Regions from separate parts of the Variovorax sp. GW531-E2 genome, predicted to be linked through region 3. Evidence: predicted binding sites of a transcription regulator. Region 3 holds the regulator's gene; each other region holds the start of a gene.
The links. Region 3 encodes sigma-54, which starts transcription at its own class of promoters, with help from an activator protein. Its sites were predicted from a motif close to TGGCANGNAANCTGCTTT; they were not measured.
Positions count from the first base shown of each region.

Region 1: the regulator sigma-54 is predicted to act here: its motif matches at 2,261-2,278, upstream of AC07XP_RS22555 (pilin).
Region 2: the regulator sigma-54 is predicted to act here: its motif matches at 3,111-3,128, upstream of glnA (type I glutamate--ammonia ligase).

Region 1 covers NZ_JBWKXQ010000044.1:37,845-42,871, forward strand. Annotated here, with positions in the region: gene AC07XP_RS22540 (PilW family protein) at 1-97, opposite strand, end outside; gene pilV (type IV pilus modification protein PilV) at 94-696, opposite strand; gene AC07XP_RS22550 (GspH/FimT family pseudopilin) at 750-1,409, opposite strand; gene AC07XP_RS22555 (pilin) at 1,688-2,203, opposite strand; gene AC07XP_RS22560 (3',5'-cyclic-nucleotide phosphodiesterase) at 2,406-3,209, opposite strand; gene AC07XP_RS22565 (CHASE2 domain-containing protein) at 3,239-5,027, opposite strand, start outside.
Region 2 covers NZ_JBWKXQ010000005.1:85,131-90,157, forward strand. Annotated here, with positions in the region: gene glnL (nitrogen regulation protein NR(II)) at 1-960, opposite strand, end outside; gene AC07XP_RS05360 (hypothetical protein) at 975-1,502, opposite strand; gene glnA (type I glutamate--ammonia ligase) at 1,649-3,064, opposite strand; gene AC07XP_RS05370 (competence/damage-inducible protein A) at 3,212-4,012, opposite strand; gene AC07XP_RS05375 (EI24 domain-containing protein) at 4,009-4,914, opposite strand; gene AC07XP_RS05380 (sterol desaturase family protein) at 4,971-5,027, opposite strand, start outside.
Region 3 covers NZ_JBWKXQ010000009.1:132,645-137,671, forward strand. Annotated here, with positions in the region: gene lptA (lipopolysaccharide transport periplasmic protein LptA) at 104-823, shown strand; gene lptB (LPS export ABC transporter ATP-binding protein) at 820-1,614, shown strand; gene rpoN (RNA polymerase factor sigma-54) at 1,769-3,358, shown strand; gene AC07XP_RS08900 (phospholipase D family protein) at 3,369-4,985, shown strand; gene AC07XP_RS08905 (LysE family translocator) at 4,990-5,027, opposite strand, start outside.

The DNA.
Region 1 (5,027 bases), on a different contig from region 3:
CCAGCCCGAGCGTCAGCGCGATCAGCAATTCGAGCAGGGTGAAGCCGGCGATGTGCTGCCGGCGCGCACGGGGCGAGAAGGTTGCGGTGTTTCTCATAGCGTGACCCGGAAATACATGCAGGTCAGCGAAGCCTCGGTCGTCTCGGAAATGTTGGCGCCCTTGGGACACGGCTGCGACTGACGAAAGCCATCGCCCTCCTGGATCGAGGTCCAGATCAACCAGATGTTCAGCACGCGGGTGGCTGGCAGGCCGTTCACGCCCGCCGGTGCGTCCGTCAGGTCTGCGGTGACGTAGGCGGTGCCGCCCGGCAACCGATTGGCGACGTTGGTGAGCCACTGGGACTTGTCGTAGTTCGCAATGGCCGCGCCGCAGGTATTGATGGGATTCGTGGGGTTGGAGGTGTCGACCTGGCAACTGGCCGGTGCCTCCGTGGGGTCGGTCGTAGCGGCCGAACGCGTGCTGGCGGTGTACGCCGTGGTGTTGGCGTAGTTCGCAAAGCCGGAGAGATTGGCTCGGGCGCGCTCCGTGTAGTCGGTCACCAGGCTCAAGCCGGTGGCCCGCATGCGGGAGAACTGGTTGTACTTGATGGCCGAAGACGTGAGCCCCGCCATGCCGAACAGGGCAACGGCCAGGATGACGATGGCCACCAGCACCTCGATGAGGGTGGCGCCTCGTTGTCTGTTGTGGGTTTTCATGTCCGTGAAGAGAGGGCGGGGCTGTCCAGGTACAGCCGAGCTGTCGGGCGACCTCATCCCTCGTTGCTATCGCAGTCGGTCGCGTTCGCTACGTAGCGGACACGACCAGGCTTGGTGATGCAGAGGGCCTTGCGCGCCCACGGCGTGGCGCTGGCACTGCTGAAACCGGTGGCGTCGATGTCGATGCCGTTGGCAGCGCCGTTCAGCAGACCGTTGGGCATGAAGACAAAGCGCCCTGCGGTCTTGAGCTTGATGGACGCGATGCCGGAGGGCTCCACCTGACGAAGCAACAGTTCATCGCCGTTCGTCGAAGAAAAGTCGTTGTTGGCGTCGCGATCGTTGTTGACGAACACGATCCAGCCGCTGGCGTAGCCTTTGGCGCCCGCGGCGGTCTCACAGGCGGTGGCGGTGCTGGACGCTACCCGGCACACGACGACCGGGCGCCCACGTGCAATGGCCTCGGTGCGCGCAATGCGCAGCGAGCCGGTCAGGGCGTTGACGGTATTGGAAGCACGCCACTGGTTGACGAAGCGCGACATCGAAGGGGCGGCAATGCCGAGCAGGATCGCCAAAATGGAGAGCGTGACCAACAGTTCGATGGCTGTCAGACCGCGTTGGCGACGCGAGGGCTGAAGACCAAGGCATGCCGCGCACAAAAGTCCACGCCATTCGTGGTCAACAGCTTGATCAGCCGGCCGAAGGAGTTTTTGCACTTATTTGAAAATGTGTCTTGATGTGACTTTTGATGCTATGCGATGCATTCGATCAACAAATGCCGCACGTCGCGCAACAACAACCGCTTGGCGGCATTCAACAAATTCGAATAACTCAGGTCAAATGCCAGCTGTCCCGCTGGTCTTGGCCTGCCTGCCAAAACCAATAGGGGCGCCTCAGCCCAGTTCAAACCCTGCGCGCAGCCGAGCCACACCGCCCGGTATCGCGTAGACGCAAAAAAGCCGCCCGAAGGCGGCCTTTCTAGATGCTGTCTGCCTTACTTGCAGGAGCCTGGCAGGTACTTCTGAATTGCGGGAGTTGCCCCAGCGCACTTCCATTCGGAAATTTGCTTGCCTTGGTCCGCATTTGCCGCGGCCAGGGTCAGCTTTGAGCCAGCGGCACCGCCGCCCGTGCCAACCCAGGGAGTCAGCGTCAAAACGTCAGCAGCCACGAAAGCGGTCGCTTGGCCCAGCGCGGTGAAGTTCGGGGTAACAGTGATGACGCCTTCCGCGTCGGTGGCAATCGACTTCACCATCTTGGTCGGGTCGGTAGCTTCACAGCCCCAGGGGGTCGCTCCGATGCTGGTCACGCCCATGGATTGAACGGCCTCGCTGATGGTGGTGCGGCATTGCGATGCGGCCAGGACCACTTCAGACATGCGGGCCTTAACCGTGTAGTCCTTATATGCCGGCAGAGCCACGGCGGCCAAGATGCCGATGATCGCCACAACGATCATCAATTCGATGAGGGTGAAGCCGGCTTGTGCGCGGCGAGCGAGAGTGCGACGGTTCATTCGATTAACTCCAGGTTGGTTTGTAGAGCCCGGGAACCAGCCCGGAGCGGGGTAACTTCCGCAGCATCCGTGCCACCCGGCTTCCCCACCCTGCGACCCCCGTTCGGGCCGTCTTTGGTCACAAGATGGTTACATGATGTGACACAACTCGCACTCAGATGCCAATTGTGTCGACAAATTTGTCATGCCCGACCGGCCCCGGTCAGAAGGTCAGCACCCCGTTCGCCTTGAGCCAGCGGATGTCCCGCTGCGCCAAGCCCGCCACCTCGCGCCCCGCCAGCATCTCGATCTGGCTCATGATTTCTTCGGTCTCTGCCGGCTTGGTGTGGGTGATGTAGATCGGATATTGCTTGTCCGGATCGATCTGCGCCAGCTCGTGCGCCAGCGCCACCGGCGACAGGTGCAGGCTGCGCTCGGCCAAAGCCTCCTCGCGGGAGCTGAAGGCGGTCTCGATGACCAGCATCGCCACGTCGATCGCGTTGATCCGCTCCCAGAAGGGCGGGTTGCGCTCGGTGTCGCCGCTGAAAACCCAGTGGGCGCCGCCTTCCGCCCGGCGGATGGCGAAGCCGCAGGCCGGCACGGTGTGGACGGCCGGCAGCACCTCGATCAGCTTGGGGGCGTCGCTGCCCAGCTCGAGGCGCTGCCCGACCGTGATCTCGTGAAAGCTCACGAACGGCGATTCGGGGCTGGGAATGCGTTCGAAATTCGGCCAGATGACATTGTTGAACACATGCGCCCGCAGCGCGTCGATGGTGGCCGCCAGGGCATGCACGCGCAGGGGCCGGGTGCGGCGGCTGCCGACGGCGTCGAGCATCAGGGGCAGGGCGGCGATGTGGTCGAGGTGCGAGTGGGTGAGCACCACGTCGTCGATGGCGGCCATCTCGTCGAGGGTGAGGTCGCCGACGCCCGTGCCGGCGTCCACGAGCAGGTCCGCATCGACCAGGAACGAGGTGGTGCGGCAGTCCTTGGCGATGGCGCCCGAGCAACCCAGCACGCGAACCTGCATTGTGGAAGACCCCTTGTATGCGTCTGTCGTCATTTGGTGTCGAACCGGGTGGCGCCGTCCCAGTCCGGGTCTTGCGGGCGAAGCGCCATCGAGGCTAAACGCTGGGCGTAGAGCTGGTAAAGGACTTTTTTCGCATCCGCGGCGAGCAGGGGAGCCAGCAAGTTCCGGCCCAGCGCCCAATCCTGGCGGCGGTAGGCGGCGAGCACCTGGCTCCAGCAGTCGAGTTGCTGCCGTGTGTCCTGCGCCTCGGCCGCAGCTTCCGGCACGAGCGGGGTGTAGATGGCGACAGCCTGGGCCTTGCCCTTGACGCGCACGCTGTCGAGTTCCTGCCAGACGAAGCCGGGCGCCGCCTCGCGGGTGGCGCCGCTGGCCACGATCTCGACCCCGTAGTGCCCGCTCAGGCCCTCGAGCCGGGATGCGAGATTGACCGCGTCGCCGACCACGGTATAGCTGCGGCGCGCGGTCGAGCCCATGTCGCCGACGCTCATGAGCCCGCTGTTCAGGCCGATGCCCGCGCTGATTTCGGGGCGGCCGTTGGCGCGGTGCTGGCGGTTGATGTCGTGCACGGCGGCCGCCATGTCGATCGCCGCCTGCACCGCGAGCGCGGCATGGCCGGGGGTGTCGATGGGTGCGCCCCAGAAGGCCATGACGCAGTCGCCCATGTATTTGTCGACGGTGCCGCGGTGCGCGCTGATCACCTCGGTGAGCCGGCTGAAGACGGTGTTCAGGAAGGCCTGCAGCTCGGCCGGCGCCATCTGCTCGGACAGCCGGGTGAAGTCGCGCATGTCGCAGAACATCACGGTCATTTCCTTGCTCTCGGCGCGCATGCTGTAGCGGCCAGGGCGCACGAGCATTTCGTCGACCAGCTGCGGCGGCACGTAGGTGCCGAAGAGCCGCACCAGCCCGCGCCGCGCGCGCGATTCGACGAAGTAGCCCCAGCTCATGTTGAGCGCGAAGGCCAGCGCCACCATGACGAGCGCCGACGCCAACGGGAGCACGAGGCTGTGGCCGACGTAGAGCCAGGTGTTGAGGCCGACCAGCGCGGCGACCACGCCCGCGCCGAGCAGCACGGCGCGCGATGCGGACAGCAGCGACAGCCCGAACGCGAGCAGCAGCCCCGCCGCCAGCACGGTCAGCACTTCATAACCCGGCGCGTAGTCGGGCACGGCCAGCAGGCGCCGGTCGAGCAAGCCCGAGACGATGTTGGCGTGCACTTCGACGCCCGGGAACGCCGCGCCGACCGGGGTGGCGCGCAGGTCCTGCAGGCCGGGCGCGGTGGCGCCGAGCAGCACGATCTTGTCCTTGAGTTCGCCCGGCGCCAGCCGGCCCTCGAGCACGTCGGCAGCGGCCACGTAGCGGAACGACCCTGCGCGCGGCCCGCCGGGGCCGCGGAACGGCACCTGCAGGCTGGCACTCTGGTCGACCGGGATGCGCAGCGACCCCAGCACCAGCGCCTGCAGGCGCGGAAAGTTGCCGTCGCCGGCCACGAGCGCCGGCCGCACGGGCGGCGAGCCGTTCGCCAGCCGGTACACCGCCAGCGCCAGCGACTCGTAGTGCCCGGGCGACGCATGCTCGCCTTCGTAGCGGGCGATGAGCGGCACGCTGCGGATCACGCCGTCGTCGCTGCCGTCACCGACCAGGGTATTCAGGAACCCCGCGACCGGCGCCGCGCGCCCCAGCACCGGCAGGCTGGCGCCGAAGCCGTTCCAGAGCGTGACGAAGGAAGCATGGGGCGGAAAGGCGTCGGGCGGCAGCACGGGCGTCGCCGGCAGCAGCCCCTTGGCGCTGGGCTGTTCGGTGCGCGTGAAGTAGTAGCCG
Region 2 (5,027 bases), on a different contig from region 3:
TTCCCTGCCCGAAACGAGCGGATAGAAGATGCGGTCCTTGATCGTGTCCGGCACACCCGGTCCATTGTCGATGACATGCAATTCCAGTGCCAATCGATACCACTGCTTATTGAAGATCACCTGTCGGGCCACGCGGGTCTTGAAAGTGATCTGCGCATCGCCCGCCGCGCGGCGCTCGGCCAGGGCCTGCGCCGCGTTGTGCGCGATGTTGAGCGTGGCCTGGATGAGCTGCTCGCGGTCGCCGCGGAACTCGGGAATGGAGACGTCGAAGTCGCGCTCGATGTGCAGGTCGCGCGGAAACTCCGCCAGGATGACGGAGCGCACGCGCTCGCAGACCTCGTGGATGTTCACGTCGCCCACCACGTGCGGGCGCCGGTGCGGCGCCAGCAGCCGGTCGACCAGCGTCTGCAGCCGGTCGGCCTCGTGGATGATGACCTGGGTGTATTCGATGAGGTCGCGCGACTCGACCTCCATCTGCAGCAGCTGCGCCGCGCCACGGATGCCGCCCAGCGGGTTCTTGATCTCGTGCGCGAGGTTGCGGATGAGTTCCTTGTTGGCCTGCGCCTGGTCGATCAGGCGCTCCTCGCGGTCCTGGCGCACCTGCTGCTCCAGCGGCGACATCTCGATGATGAGCTCGCCCTTCTTGTCGCCGTGCGCGAGCGTGACCTGCACCGGCATCAGCTCGTGGTTCACGCGCCGCAAAAAGGCCTCGTAGCGCAGCGTGGCGAAGTCGTTGCTGCTGGCGCCGTCGAGCGCGGTGCGCAGCACCTGCGGCTCATGGAAGCAGGCGCCGAACTGCGAGCCCTCGAGCGTGCGCCGCGAGGTACCCAGTGCGTCTTCGAGGCCTGCGTTGGCGAACAGCACCGAGCCGTCGCTGTTGACCACCGCGATCAGCGTGGACAAGAGGTCGAAGGCGCGAAAGCGCGGATTGGCGCCAGTCGCCTTCTTGCCGAACACCATGGACTGCGCGCCGCTTACTGCGCTTGCGGCTTGCCGGGCAGGCGGCCGATTTCGCGGCGGATGCCGGCGATGTCGCTCTCGTTGCGCGCGAGTTCGGCCTTCATCTCGGCCACGCGGTCCAGGTACTTCTGGTAGTTGCGGCCTTCGCTGCCCTGCTTCTCGGGCTCGCCGTTGTTGTATTCCTTCTTGAGCTCGGTCTGGCGGGCCTCGGCCTTGCGCAGCTCGGCCTCGAGCACCGAGCGCGCCTCGCCGTCGCGGGCGCGCTGGTCGACGCCTTCGACACGCGGGCTGCCCGCCGGGGCGCGCGCGGCGGATGAACCGCCCGACGACGACGACGCGCTGCCACCACCGCCGCCCGAAGGCTTCGTGCCCTGCACGACGGTGACGTTGCCGCCTTCCATGATCTTGCAGCCCTTTTGCTGGGCCACGGTCGCGTTGTTGGTGTACTCGTTGCCGCAGCGCCAGACGCGCTCTTGCGCGAGCGCCGCCGTGACGGTGGCGAGCGAGGCGGCGGCCAGGAAAATCAGGGAGGCAGTCTTCATTTGGATCCGGAGAGGGCGCGACAAACGCGCATTTTGATGCAATTCGGGCCCGCTCACGACAGGGTGTTCCGCACCAAGGAAAAAGGACGGCCGGGGCCGTCCTTTTGTCTTACTTGCCCGCCGGGGCGGGCTTGCTGTGGCGCTTTTTACAGCGAGTAGTACATGTCGAACTCGACAGGGTGCGTCGCCATGCGGAAGCGCGTGACTTCCTGCATCTTGAGGTCGATGTACGCGTCGATGTACGAGTCGGTGAACACGCCGCCCTTGGTCAGGAACGCACGGTCCTTGTCCAGGTGCTCCAGGGCCTGGTCCAGGCTGTGGCAGACGGTCGGGATCAGCGCGTCTTCTTCCGGCGGCAGGTGGTACAGGTCCTTGCTGGCGGCTTCGCCCGGATGGATCTTGTTTTCCACGCCGTCCAGGCCGGCCATCAGCAGCGCGGCAAAGCCCAGGTACGGGTTCATCAGCGGATCGGGGAAGCGCGCTTCGACGCGGCGGCCCTTCGGGTTGGCCACGAACGGGATGCGGATCGAGGCCGAGCGGTTCTTGGCCGAGTAGGCCAGCTTCACCGGGGCTTCGAAGCCGGGCACCAGGCGCTTGTAGCTGTTGGTGCCGGGGTTCGTGATGGCGTTCAGGGCACGGGCGTGCTTGATGATGCCGCCGATGTAGTGCAGCGCGAAGTCCGACAGGCCTGCGTAGCCGTCGCCGGCGAACAGGTTCTTGCCGTCCTTCCAGACCGACTGGTGCACGTGCATGCCGGAGCCGTTGTCGCCGACGATGGGCTTGGGCATGAAGGTGGCGGTCTTGCCGTAGGCGTGGGCCACGTTGTGGATCACGTACTTCTGCAGCTGGACCCAGTCGGCGCGCTGCACCAGCGTGCTGAAGCGGGTGCCGATTTCGAGCTGGCCGGCGTTGGCCACTTCATGGTGATGCACTTCGACCGGGATGCCCAGCGATTCGAGCACCAGGCTCATTTCCGAGCGCATGTCCTGGAAGCTGTCGACCGGGGGCACCGGGAAGTAGCCGCCCTTGACTGCGGGACGGTGGCCGCTGTTGCCGTGCTCGAACTCCTTGTCGGTGTTCCACGAGGCTTCTTCGGACTCGATCTTCACGAAGCAGCCCGACATGTCGTTCTTCCAGCGCACGCCGTCGAACACGAAGAATTCGGGTTCCGGTCCGAAGTAGGCGGTGTCGCCCAGGCCGGAAGCCTTCATGTACGCCTCGGCGCGCTTGGCGAGCGAGCGCGGGTCGCGCTCGTAGGCCTTGCCGTCGGCCGGGTCGATCACGTCGCAGGTCAGGATCAGCGTCGTTTCTTCGAAGAACGGGTCGATGTTGGCGGTGTTCGGGTCGGGCATGAGCTGCATGTCCGAGGCTTCGATGCCCTTCCAACCGGCGATGGACGAACCGTCGAACGCGTGGCCCGAGGTGAATTTGTCTTCATCGAAGTGCGACACGGGCACGGTCACGTGCTGCTCTTTGCCGCGGGTGTCGGTGAAGCGCAAGTCGACGAACTTGACCTCGTTTTCCTTGACGAGCTTGAGTACATCGGCGACGGTCTTTGCCATCAGTTTCTCCTGAGTTGGATGGTGGTTAGGAATACAGGGACGGGAGGATGCAGTTTCTGTGCCATTGTCACCCCGCCGGATGAGGCCCGGGTGACGGCCCAGGGGCTGCCGGAAAAGGAAATAATCACCAAACTGGTGCAATACGAATTAACGCACCAATTCGGGGCCAAGCTTCGCATCGAAAGTGTGCAGACCCTCGATCAGCTGGCCATAGGCGGCATCGAGCTTCGCGGGGTCGCCCTTGACGCCCAGCTCGATGTGGCGCCCGTACTGCGGGTGATCCACGCTGGGGAGGCTGAACACCTTGATGCCGGCGTGGGCCTGCTCGATGGCCTGCATCAGCGGCGTGAGGGTGGCTTCCATCGCACCGAAAACGATCACGGACTTCTCGGCGATGGCGTTGCGGGTGAACAGATCGGCATAACGGCTGTCGAGCACCGACTCGATCATCGGCCAGGCCATGACCGGAAAGCCCGGCACGAAATGCACGTGCTCGACGCTGAAGCCCGGGATCTTGTTGTACGGATTGCGGATGATCGACGCGCCCTGCGGAAACACGCCCATGTTCAGGCGGTGGATGTTGTCGGGCCGGTCGGGTTCGTAGGGCACGCCCTGCTCCAGGGCCGTGTCCTGCATCCGCTCGCGGATCAGCGCCTCGGCCTCGGGGTGCAGCGCCAGCGGCACGCGCAGGGCCTGGGCGGCGCACTGGCGGGTGTGGTCGTCGGGCGTGGCGCCGATGCCGCCGGTCGAGAACACGATGTCGCCCGAGGCGAAGGCGCGCATCAGGGCCGCGGTGATCCGCGTGGGCTCGTCGCCCACGTACTCGGCCCAGCCCAGCTGCAGGCCGCGCGCGGCCAGCAGCTCGATGACCTTGGCCATGTGCTTGTCGGCCCGCTTGCCGGAAAGGATCTCGTCGCCGACGACGATGAGACCGAATGCGCGTGTCATGGAGAACTCCATTGAGAAAGAGCGGCCTTGTTGGCCTCGGTGGCTTCGGCCGCCTCGATCGCCTGCTGCTGCGCGTCGCCGCTGCCGGCCGCGGGCTGCTGCGCCGCGCGCTGGGCGCGCAGCTGGGTCAGGGCGTCGAGGCAGTAGTGCGCGAACCAGAGCGCAGAAAAGGCAAAGACCAGCGTGTAGATCCAGATGGCGATCGGCACCAGCACGAAGAAGGCGGCGGCGAACAGCAGGCCCGAGGCCCACACGATGCTCGGCGCGGCGCCCAGATAGCCGCACAGCACGCCGATGCACAGCAGCGGCAGCCGGTGGGCGCGCAGCAGCGCGGCGCGTTCCTCGGGGCTGGCGTGCTCGGCCAGCGCGTCGAAGCTCATCACCCGGTAGGTCAGCCAGCCCCAGATCAGCGGCGGCAGGATCAGCACCAGCGGCGGAATGAGCCACAGCGGCATCGACACCACCAGCGCAATCAGCGCCAGCACGGTGGCGCCGAGCGAGCGGACCACGCTGCCGAAGAAGGAGGCGCCCTTCTTCTGCTCCAGCGTCGGAAAGCGCCGTTCGGCCACGAGCTTGGTGAGCGCCGGCGCCATGAAGCCGGCCACGATGAGCAGCGACAGCACGACGATCAGCGGCGTGACGCCGAACACCACCACCAGCGGCGCCAGCGCGGCCGTGACGTCGCTCGAGAAGAGGCGCCCGATCCAGGCCCAGAAGCTGGACAGCAGCGGCCAGGCGTCGAGGGCCTCGCGCGTCCAGGCGACGGCCGCGTCCCAGTAGAAGTAGCCGAGCCCCGCGGCCAGCAGCACCATGAGCGCCAATGGCAGGAGCGACAGCACGATCACGCGCGGGAGCATGCAATAGGCCACCGCGCGCCAGAAGGAGTCGAGGAGCAGGCGCATGAGGTTCGAGGATAGCGCAAGGCCCCGGCCCGCCCGCCGCCGGGCCTGCGGGCGGATCAGGCGCGGCCGAACAGCCGCTTCAGCCCCAGCCACTGCTGCGACCAGAAGCCCTG
Region 3 (5,027 bases):
TCTTGGTCGAATGCAAGGCCCGCTTCGGCGGGCTTTTTCATTGGCGGCGGTGGGCAATTGCCATCCCACGCATACAATGTTTCAGAGCAAGTTTCGTGCCTTTATGACATTGCCCTCCATCCCCACATTCCCCACCCTTCGTCGCCTCGGCCGCCTGGCTTTCGGCGCGCTGTTGCTGGCCGGTGCCGCCTCGGGCGCCCTGGCCGAAACCGCCGACCGCACCAAGCCGATGAACATCGAGTCCGACTCGATGCGCTACGACGACCTGAAACAGACCAGCGTGTTCACCGGCAACGTGCTGGTCACGAAGGGCACGATCATCATCCGCGGCGCGCGGCTGGACGTGCGCCAGGACGCCGAGGGCTACCAGTACGGCGTGGTCACGGCGGCGCCCGGCAAGCTGGCCTATTACAAGCAGAAGCGCAACGCCGGCGACGAGTGGATCGAGGGCGAGTCGGAAGTCATCGAGTACGACAGCCGCGCCGACAACGTCAAGTTCATCCGCCGCGCCGTCATGCGCCGGCTGATCGGCGCCACGGCCAACGACGAGAGCAGCGGCGCGCTGATCGTCTACGACCAGAGCAACGACACCTACACCGTCAACGGCTCCCTCGTGCCGCCGAACGCCGGCGTCTCGGCGGGCGGCGGCGGTCGCGTCAAGGCCATCCTCACGCCGAAGGCCACGCCGGCCCCGGCGGCGGGCGGTTCCGCACCCGCGGCCGGCGGCAAGAAGCCTGCGGCCCCGGCACCCACCCCCGCGCCCGGCGCCGGGCTGCGCCCGACCACCACGCTGGGCGGCACCGAAGGGGAAGGGCGCAAGTGATCGAAACCGCAGGAACCCAGGCCGCCGACGGCATTCCGGGCAGCCGCCTCGTGGCGCGCGGCCTCAAGAAGAGCTACGGCAGCCGCACGGTCGTCAAAGACGTCTCGCTCGACGTGCAAAAGGGCGAGGTCGTCGGACTGCTCGGCCCCAACGGCGCGGGCAAGACCACCTCGTTCTACATGATCGTCGGGCTGGTGCGCGCCGACGCCGGCGAGATCACCATCGACGGCGAGCCCATCGCCCACATGCCCATTCACCGCCGCGCGCGCATGGGCCTGAGCTACCTGCCGCAGGAAGCCTCGATCTTCCGCAAGCTCACGGTCGAGGAAAACGTGCGCGCCGTGCTCGAGCTGCAGCGCGAGCCCGACGCCAACGGCCGCATGATGCCGCTGACCAAGCAGCACACCGAAGAGCGCCTGGCCGACCTGCTGGCCGACCTGCGCGTGGACCACCTGCGCGATTCGCCCGCGCTCGCACTGTCGGGCGGCGAGCGCCGCCGCGTCGAGATCGCGCGCGCGCTGGCCACGCAGCCGCGCTTCATCCTGCTGGACGAGCCCTTCGCCGGCATCGACCCGATCGCCGTGATCGAGATCCAGCGGATCATCAGCTTCCTGAAAGAGCGCGGCATCGGCGTGCTCATCACCGACCACAACGTGCGTGAGACGCTGGGCATCTGCGATCACGCGTTCATCATCAGCGACGGGCACGTGCTGGCACAAGGCACACCCTCGGAGATCGTCGACAACGCCGAGGTACGCAGGGTGTACCTGGGCGAGCACTTCCGGATGTGACCGTGCGGCGAGGGTCAAGGATCATCGTGGCCGCCGTCCGCGCGGAGCTTCCTCGCGGGGGCCGCCGCGCACGGCCGCCCGAAGCGGCCGGCCCGCCCCCGGTAGGGGGTTGGCGTAGCGCGAAGCGCGCAGCCTGGGGGGGAGCCATTTCCTCATGAAGCAAGGGCTGTCCCTTCGCGTCTCGCAGCATCTGGCCTTGACGCCACAGCTGCAGCAGTCCATTCGCCTGCTCCAGCTCTCCACGCTCGAACTGAGCCAGGAAGTGGAGCAGATGCTGGACGAGAACCCGTTCCTCGAACGCACCGCGGAAGAAGCGGCGCGCGAGGAGTTCGGGCTGGACACGGCCGACGCGCCGGTGCCGCGCGACGACGTGGGCGAGGGGGAGGCCGAGTTCACGCCGTCCGCCGCCAGCACTTCCTCCACGTCCAGCGACACCAGCACCTCGACCCCCGACACCGACGGCCCCGCCGCCGAGATCGCCGAGCGCGAGCCCGATTGGGAAGGCGACGGCACTGTCGACATGGCGCCCGACGACAGCGAGTGGGGCAGCGATGCGCCCGCGCGCCAGAACAACCTGGGCGACGACGAGCGGGCCGACGCCACCGAACTCGCGCGCAGCCAGGAGTCGCTGCAGTCCTTCCTGCATCGCCAGGCGCTGAGCCTGCGCCTGAACGAAAACGACTGCGCCGCGCTGCGCTTCCTGATCGAATCGCTCAACGACGACGGCTACCTCGAAGACTCGCTGCCCGCGCTGGCCTCGGGCCTGGCGGGCGACGACAACGACCAGTTCGACGACCTCGTGCACCACTTCCAGGTGGCGCTGGGCCTGCTGCAGAGCCTGGAGCCGGTCGGCGTCGGTGCGCGCGACCTCGGCGAATGCCTGAGCATCCAGCTGAAGGCGCTCGCCAGCGAAGACGAGACCGAGGCCGAGGCGCTCATCCGCAAGACCGCCATCGCGATCTGCAAGCAGCCCATGGAGCTGCTCGCGCGGCGCGACTTCAAGCGCCTGGCCACGCTCACGCGCACCAACGAAGAGCTGGTGCGCTCGGCGCTGCAGATCATTGCGCGGCTCGAACCCAAGCCGGGGCGCCGTTTCGTCGATGTAGAGCGCAACATCGTCATTCCCGATGTGATCGTCACCAAGACCGGGCGCGGCACCAACGTGAAGTTCCGCGTCATGCTCAACCCCGAGGTCATGCCGCGCCTGCGCGTGCACGACATCTACGCCGGCGCGCTCAAGTCGCACAAGGGCGAGGGCAGCCAGGCGCTGTCGCAGCGGCTGCAGGAGGCGCGCTGGTTCATCAAGAACATCCAGCAGCGCTTCGACACCATCCTGCGCGTGAGCAACGCCATCGTCGAGCGCCAGAAGAGCTACTTCGTGCACGGCGAGCTGGCCATGCGCCCGCTGGTGCTGCGCGAGATCGCCGACGAGCTGGGCCTGCACGAGTCGACCATCTCGCGCGTGACCACCGCCAAGTACATGGCCACGCCCTTCGGCACGGTCGAGCTCAAGTACTTCTTCGGCTCGGCGCTGGGCACCGAGACCGGCGGCAACGCGTCGAGCACCGCGGTGCGCGCGCTGATCAAGCAGTTCGTGAGTTCCGAGAGCATCAAGAAGCCGCTGTCCGACAGCCAGATCTCCGAGATGCTGAAAGAGCAGGGCATCGAGTGCGCGCGCCGCACCGTCGCCAAGTACCGCGAAGCGCTGCGCATCGCACCCGCCAACCTGCGCAAGGCACTCTAGAAGACCGACGATGACGAGCCGCCTGCTGTCGCGCTGTGGGCATTGGGTGGTCGTCATCGCGGCGGCGCTGCTGTTTGCCGGCTGCGCCACGCTGCCCGACGAGGCACCGCGCCCGCCCACCAAGGCCATCGCCGTCTCGGCCGACACCGCGCTCGGCAAGATCGCGCTGGCCTCGCAGCCCGATCCCGACCTCAGCGGCTTTCGCCTGATGCCCGGCGGCGACTTCGCCTTCGACACGCGGCTGCAGCTGGCGCGCCGCGCGCAGCGCACGCTCGACGTGCAGTACTACCAGATCGAGAACGACGAGACCGGCCGCTACCTGCTGCGCACCCTGCGCGATGCGGCCCAGCGCGGGGTGCGCGTGCGCCTGTTGATGGACGACCTGTACACGTCCGGCGAAGACGAACTGCTGCTCGGCCTTGCCGCCACGCCGAACGTGGAGCTGCGCCTGTTCAACCCGTTCCCGGCCGGGCGCGGCAGCCTGCTCAAGCGCTTCACCGCATCGCTGTTCGACTTCAGCCGCGTCAACCGCCGCATGCACAACAAGCTCTTCATCGCCGACGGCGCGATGGCGGTGGCGGGCGGGCGCAACATCGGCAACCAGTACTTCCGCCGCACCACGGGCCCGAACTTCATCGACCTCGACACCTTCGTCACGGGTGCGCTGATCCCGCGCCTGGGCGTGCTGTTCGACCAGTACTGGAACAGCCCGCACGTGCGCCCGATCGGCGCGGTCGTGCACACCGACCTGCCGCGCGAAGAGCTGCAGCGCCGCTTCGACGCCGCCACCGGCCCCGACACCACGCCCCCACCGCCCAGGCCCGCGCCCAACGACCTGCTCGGCTACAGCCCCGTGGCCGACGACCTCGACGCCGGCAAGCTCGGCCTGATCTGGACCACCGCCGAGGCGTATGCCGATTCACCTGACCGCGTGATCGGCAAGACCGCGTCGTATGGCGGCGTGCCGCTGCTCGACGTGGACAGCGTGCGCTACAACGTGGTCGAGCAGATGCGCCGCGCGCGCAGCGAGGTGACGCTGGTGTCGCCCTACCTGATCCCGGGCGCGTCGGGGCTGGAGGTGATGCGCGAGATCCGCGGGCGCAACGTGAAGATCAGCGTGGTCACCAACTCGCTCGCCGCCACCGACGAACCGCTGGTGCACACCGCCTACCGCCGCTACCGCGCCGACATGCTCGCGTTGGGCGCCGAGCTGCACGAGCTGAGTTCCGCGCGCACGCGGCGCAGCGTGCGGCTGGGTTTGTTCGGCACCTCGGTAGGCCGGCTGCACGCCAAGTCGGCGGTGATCGACCAACGCATCCTGTTCGTGGGCTCGATGAATTTCGATCCGCGCTCCGAGGTCCACAACACCGAGATCGGCCTGTTCATCCGCAGCCCCGAGATGGCGCAGCAGACCTTGAAGCTGCTCGATGTGCTCAAGCAGCAGGGCGCCTACCGGCTGCGCTTTGCCGAAGGCGGCGATGCGGGAGCCACCGGCTCGCGGCGCATCGAGTGGGTCAGCGAGGAAGGCGGCAAGACCACCGTGCTGCACGAAGAGCCCGACTCGGGCTTCTGGGACCGCACCATGCTCGAACTGCTGTCGCCGCTCACGCCCGAGAGCCTGCTCTAGTGCCTCAGGTGCCGCGCACGGCCGACCACACGAGCCGCAGGC